Linked DNA regions of Parasedimentitalea psychrophila. The protein of the gene in region 2 interacts with the protein of the main gene of each other region in a pairwise test. Links are inferred from orthologs where the notes say so. Each region holds a gene or a part of one and is shown on either strand. Other genes may lie near its edges.

Region 1 (3,272 bases), 3.3 Mb from region 2 along the record:
CATCGCCGACACGGGCAGAAGCCAAGGTCTGCGCTGATGCCAGACCGCCCCCAAAGCTGCCATCGGCAGGGACAATACAAAGCCGGCAATGCACATCGTTCCAACCAGAACTCCAAGCAGACCACTGCTGGGCCCCCACAATGTTCCCGGCATCACCATGCCCTTGAGACCAACACCAATCAGAATGCCCAAGATCGCGCCAAGCAGGGTCAATCCAACACCGCGCAGATCGACAGCGGGACGTTGCCCCAGAATTCCATCTACGATTTCACGGGTCGGCACCGCAGTGGGGTGCCACTGCATACGATCAAGACGTTGGTTAAAGCTCTTGGCAATCAAGACATGTCCTCCAAAACTTAAGTCAAAATTAACCAAGATTAAGGCAAATTAATGCCCCGAGAAGGGCGTTAACGCGGCATTAAGCCAGCCTTAAGGTCGCGTTAACGCCGACGCGGGAAACAGGCTGTAAATCAGCTGCCCCAGATTTTTTTCACGTAGTTTTGGGTCTCTCGGTACGGCGGGATTCCGCCATGCTTTTCAACCGCTTGTGGTCCTGCGTTATAGGCCGCCAGAGCCAGTTTCCAGGTGCCGAATTTGCGGTATTGCCTGGCCAGATACCGGGCGCCACCTTCTAGGTTTTGCTGGGGTTTTTGAGGGTCAACGCCCAAAGACCGGGCAGTGGCGGGCATCAGCTGCGCAAGCCCCAACGCGCCCTTGTGAGACTTTGCATTGGGGTTCCAGTTGCTTTCCTGCTGCACCAATCGCAGAAACAGATCTTCGGGTACCCCGTGCTGTCGCGCGGCAGAGCGAGCCATATCAAGGTATTCCCCCCGATAGTTACCGCTATAGGGTAAGTGGCCCCATTTACTGGGCGTATAGATACTGGGTGGCTTTAAACGGACCGAGTTATTGTACTGTCCCGCCGCCCGACCATCCAGAACGCGGGTATGCGATGCAAACAGGCTCCGCTGGCTCTTTGTGCCAAAAATATCCGCCGCAGCAACCGGGCCAGCCGATAAACCTGCAATAACCATGCCAATAGCCAGCTTGCGCATATCAAATTACCCTGCCCTGTCCCCTAACCTCGGCGCAATATATAGACTCTGACTTAAAATGAAAGCATACCAGCAGAACCTTGCCGGTGTCAGGATCATGACCAACAGGCGCCAGTGAACAAACACCCATTTCATCCACAGATGCCTGCTTTTATCAGCCGGGCTCGGACTGTACGGTGTCATATCAAGAGGTGCCGTCAGATTCGCACCACCACAAATATAGACAGCAATAAGGACACGCCCCATGGCCGGCTCAGTCAACAAAGTCATTCTCATCGGCAACCTGGGCCGCGACCCCGAGGTGCGCAGCTTTCAGAACGGCGGCAAGGTGTGCAACCTGCGCATTGCCACCTCGGAAAACTGGAAAGACCGCAGCACCGGAGAGCGGCGCGAAAAAACCGAATGGCACTCGGTCGCCATCTTCAGCGAAGGTCTGGTTCGGGTCGCCGAGCAATATCTGCGCAAAGGCTCCAAGGTCTACATCGAAGGTGCGCTGCAAACGCGCAAATGGCAGGACCAATCCGGTGCTGACCGCTATTCAACCGAGGTCGTGCTGCAGGGCTTTGGCTCAACGCTGACCATGTTGGATGGTCGCGGTGAAGGCGGCGATCAAGGTGGAGGCGGCGGCAACTACGGTGGTGGTGGCGGCGGTGGCAACTATGGCGGCGGCGGCGGTGGCAGTTCGTATGACAGCGGCTCGCAAGGCGGCGGATCGCAAGGCGGCGGCGGCAACTTTGGCGGCGGCGGCGCGCAAAGCGGTGCGTCCCATAACATTGATGACGACGAAATCCCGTTCTAAGATTGACCATATTTCATTGGTAAACTTTTATCGGTTTCACCAATCACAACAAAGGGCTGGCATTTGTCGGCCCTTTTTTGCTGCGCAAGTCTCTAACCTGACCACCAAGCCGGCCCCCATGAAATTATTGTCGCAAATTTCATCTTGGTCGCAAACAGAACAGTTTCCGATTCTGACCGGGGCATTCTGATGTCAACGGGAGAGGAGAGACCATGCAAAGGGAACAATGTTTTGTCAGCCTAATCTGCCGCACTATTGGTGCGGCGCGTGGGCTTGCTGCCAGGGGCCGTCCTGTTTGGATCTGACACCCCTTCAGATCCATTTGAAATAACAGGCTTTACCATGAACAAACCAACCAACCCCACCGCCCGCGTCGCCCGCAGCGGAGGTCGCGCCGCGCGTCGCGCCGCCCGTGCAGCACCGGTTCCCGAGCATCTTCGCTCCATACATCCAGGCATGGAAGGCGGCACACTCAAGCCGCTCACCCAGCAAGATATGGAACGCATCCATAGTTCTGTCTTGGACGCACTGGAAAATATCGGTCTTGCCGATGCGCCGCAAAGCGGCATTGACTACTTGGTCGGCGCAGGCTGCATCCTGGGAGATGACGGCCGCATCCGCTTTCCGCGGGCTTTGGTCGAAGACACCATCGCCAAGGCCAATCGCTCGATCACCCTGTTCAGCCGCGATGGCAAAACTGATCTGGAGCTGTCGGGCAACCGGGTCCACTACGGCACCGCAGGCGCCGCCGTGAGCATGGTCGATGTCCACGGCCGTGAATACCGCCATTCTACGGTGCAAGACCTGCATGACGCGGCACGCATTGCAGACCAGTTGAACAATATTCACTTTCTCCAGCGGCCAATGGTCTGCCGTGACATCGCCGACAATCGTGAGATGGACCTGAATTCCATCTATGCCAGCGCAGCCGGCACCACCAAACACATAGGCGTTTCATTCAGCGAACCCGATTTTGTCGATGACGGCCTTGAAATGCTGCACATGATGGCCGGAGGCGAAGACAAATGGCGTGAACGGCCCTTTGTGTCGAACAGCAATTGTTTTGTAGTGCCGCCGATGAAGTTCGCCACCGAAAGCTGCGAAGTCATGGAGAAATGCATCCTTGGTGGTATGCCTGTTCTGTTGCTTTCGGCGGGCATGGCAGGCGCTACCGCACCGTCAACCATTGCCGGCGCTATTGTGCAGGCCTGCGCCGAATGTCTGGCCGGTCTGGTCTATGTCAACGCCGTCAAACCCGGTGCCCCGGCAATTTTTGGAACCTGGCCATTTGGGCTCGACCTGCGAACAGGCGCTATGTCCGTCGGCTCGGGCGAACAGGCGCTGCTGACGGCAGGCTGTGCTCAGATGCACTCATTCTATGGCGTGCCGGGAGGTGCTGCGGCAGGGGCCGCCGATTC
Region 2 (3,269 bases):
GATACCGGTCAGACTGGGGAACCAGGCGGTAAAGGCGGTCGCCACCCCCAGAAGCGCCAGCGACACCATGCCCAGTACCTGCTCGCGCACAAACAGAATGATGGCGATCACCCCGATGGCAAAAAAGCCCGGAATTTCGCGCACGGTATGCAGCAAGCCGATATCTGACCCTTCAAATCCGGCGACCTCAATCACAAAATTATTCAGCAGCGCATACCAGGTGAAAAACGCAATGGGCATCGCCGCCGACATCACGAACAACAGGGTTATCGGGCGGCGCCAGAACGGCAGATGCGCCGCGTCGGTAAGATTGAATGGTTTGAACATTCTTCGCTCTTACGCCTCAATTGCGGCCTGCGGTAGAGGCAATAGGCAAGTGCACATAGAGGTCTGCATCCCTGCAGACCTCGTTCCAGTCGAGACCCGCACAGCCGCAACGCCCCTGATGAGATGTCGAGCTGCGTGGCCAGAGGGGCGCCATGAGTATTTCCGGCAAAAAGAAACATCGGGGGAGTGCCATCACTTGAGTTTCTTTTTGCTAAAATACTCAGAATCCGCGCGCCGCAACAGGCACCGCGTCCTCAGAAAAAATTCTGCGGGTCGATATCCACATTCAACCGTAACTCGCCTTTTAGCCGACAGGGCGCAATCCAGCGCGAAATGGCATCCTGCAGCGGCACCCCCTTGGCAGCCTTGACCAGCAGCCGTACCCGGTGGCGGCCGCGAATGCGGGCAATCGGCGCGGGCGCCGGCCCGTAAACCTGCGCCCCGATCGCCCGCAAGGGCCCATCATTGCGCGCCAGCGCGTTGCCCAGGTCAAACACTGTCGGCAGATCGGGGCCCGACAGGATGATCCCGGCCATGCGGCCATAGGGCGGCACCCCGGCGGCCTGACGCTCAGCCGCCTCAGCTTTCCAGAAGCCTTCCTCATCGCCGGACAGAATGGCGCGGATCACCGGATGCTCGGGCTGGAAACTCTGCAACAGCGCCTCGCCCGGTTTTTCGGCGCGGCCTGCCCGGCCCGCCACCTGTCGCATCAGTTGAAAGGTGCGCTCGGCGGCGCGCAGGTCTGACCCTTGCAGCCCCAGATCCGCATCAATCACCCCGACAAGTGTCAGCAGTGGAAAGTTGTGCCCTTTGGCCACCAGCTGAGTGCCCAGGATGATGTCCGCCTCGCCCTTTACGATCTCGGATATCCGCTCTTTCAACGCCCGCGCCGAGCCAAACAGATCCGAGCTGAGCACAGCAATGCGCGCCTCGGGGAACACCAGTGCCGCCTCTTCGCCCAGCCGTTCGATGCCGGGGCCAACCGGCGCCATCTTGCCCTCGACCTCACAGGAGGGGCACACTGTCGGCAGCGGTTTGGTCTCGCCGCATTGGTGGCACATCAGCCGGTTCTGGAACCGGTGCTCTACCATGCGCGCATCACAGTGATCACAGGCCACCTGATTACCACAGGCCCGACAGATCGTCACCGGCGCAAAGCCACGGCGGTTCAGGAACAGCAGCGACTGCTCGCCGCGTTCCAGCCGTTTACCCATGGCGCTGCGCAAGGTCGGGGAAATCCAGGTGGCCGGGGCCAGTTTCTCAACCCGCATATCAATGGCGCGCATTTCAGGCAGCACCGCCGCGCCATAACGCGAGGCCAGATCGAGGCGGCGGTATTTGCCTACCTCGGCATTGACCCAACTTTCCAGACTGGGCGTCGCCGAGGCCAGCACCACCTGCGCCGAACACATATTCGCCCGCAGCACCGCCATGTCGCGGGCGTTATACAACACGCCCTCTTCCTGCTTGTACGAGGTGTCATGTTCCTCATCGACGATGATCAGACCCAGATTTTGGAACGGCAGGAATAGCGACGAGCGCGCCCCAATCACCAGTTGCGCCGCGCCCTGCCCGACCATGCGCCAGATCCGGCGGCGCTCGGTCATGGTGGCGCCGGAATGCCATTCCGCCGGGGTGGCGCCAAAGCGGACCTCGACCCGGGTCAGAAATTCTGCTGTCAGGGCAATTTCGGGCAGCAGCACCAGCGCCTGCCGCCCCGCTCGCAGACAGGCGGCGACGGCCTCAAGGTAGACTTCGGTCTTACCCGATCCGGTCACCCCTTTCAGCAGGGTAGTGCCATAGGTGCCGCTCTGCACCGCCTGCGCAAGAACCGCCGCCGCTTCGGCCTGATCCGCGGTCAGAGTCTTGCTTGGCCGTTCCGGGTCCAGTTTGGGATAGGGCAGATCGCGCGGCGCCTCCTCTTCCCGCAGGGCGCCCTGCTTCACCAACCCCTTGATCACCGAGGGTGTCACCCCAGCCAGATCCGACAGTTCCTTGGGGGTAAAGGCCAGCCCAGCGTATTCCTCCAGCGCCGCCAGTACCCGCGCCCTTGCATCGGTCATCCGCTCCGGCTCACTCGGGCCGCGCCGCAGGATCTTGCGCATCGACACCGGATCAGACAGCCCCGGCGCCCGGGTTGCCAGCCGCAACATCATCGTCAGCGGCGTCAGAGTGTAAGCAGCCGCTCGGCTCAGGAACTGGCGCATCTCGTCGCGCATTGGCGCGATATCCAGCACCCGGTTCACTGCGCGCAGCTTGGCCGAATCAAAATCGCCCTGCCCAGGCCCCCAGACCACGCCCAAAACCCGGCGCGGCCCCAATGGCACCTCGACATAGGCGCCACGGAAACAGCCGCCCTCGGGAGCGCGGTAATCCAGAACCCGATCAAGCGGTTGCGTGGTCAGCACCCCGACCCGCTCGCCTGCATGAAAAAACTCCTGTCCGCTCATGCCGCTGCCTTTCTGCCTCAGGGGTTTTTAATGCCTCGCTATTGCGCTAAAGGCTAGCGCAATCAATGGCCAACCCATCCAAAGGATCCTTCCCATGAAATTCTTCGTAGACACCGCCGAGATTGACGCCATTGCCGAGCTGAACGATCTAGGCATGGTTGACGGCGTCACCACCAACCCGTCGCTGATCAAGAAATCCGGTCGTGACATCATCGAAGTCACCAAGGAAATCTGTGCGCTGGTCAAAGGCCCGGTCTCGGCCGAAGTCACCGCCGTTGATGCCGAGACCATGATCGCCGAAGGCCGCAAACTGCTGGAGATCGCCGAAAACATCGCCGTCAAAGTGCCGCTGACCTGGGACGGGCTGAAGGCCTGTAAGGCGCTGACCGATGACGGCCACATGGTCAACGTCACCCTGTGTTTCTCGGCCAATCAGGCGCTGCTGGCCGCCAAAGCCGGTGCGACATTCATCTCGCCCTTCATCGGTCGCCT

Evidence for each region.
Region 1: the proteins of QPJ95_RS03205 (region 2) and ssb interact in binary tests that used the Escherichia coli proteins (3 or more experiments, as listed by UniProt). The link is inferred for Parasedimentitalea psychrophila from one-to-one orthologs.

Annotation. Positions count from the first base shown.
Region 1 is NZ_CP127247.1:3,928,030-3,931,301, reverse strand. The notes cover bases 124-3,076. They hold ssb (single-stranded DNA-binding protein), read left to right. Parts: upstream 124-1,299; coding sequence 1,300-1,854; downstream 1,855-3,076. Other genes in these bases: QPJ95_RS19055 (trimethylamine methyltransferase family protein), read left to right, coding at 2,197-3,076; QPJ95_RS19065 (lytic transglycosylase domain-containing protein), read right to left, coding at 471-1,055; QPJ95_RS19070 (hypothetical protein), read right to left, coding at 124-339. Outside these bases: more of QPJ95_RS19070, read right to left, coding at 1-123; more of QPJ95_RS19055, read left to right, coding at 3,077-3,272. UniProt on the Escherichia coli protein: Plays an important role in DNA replication, recombination and repair. Binds to ssDNA and to an array of partner proteins to recruit them to their sites of action during DNA metabolism. Acts as a sliding platform that migrates on DNA via reptation.
Region 2 is NZ_CP127247.1:646,977-650,245, forward strand. What follows is about bases 180-3,129. They hold QPJ95_RS03205 (primosomal protein N'), read right to left. Parts: upstream 2,778-3,129; coding sequence 582-2,777; downstream 180-581. Other genes in these bases: QPJ95_RS03200 (MFS transporter), read right to left, coding at 180-327; fsa (fructose-6-phosphate aldolase), read left to right, coding at 2,872-3,129. Also shown: more of QPJ95_RS03200, read right to left, coding at 1-179; more of fsa, read left to right, coding at 3,130-3,269.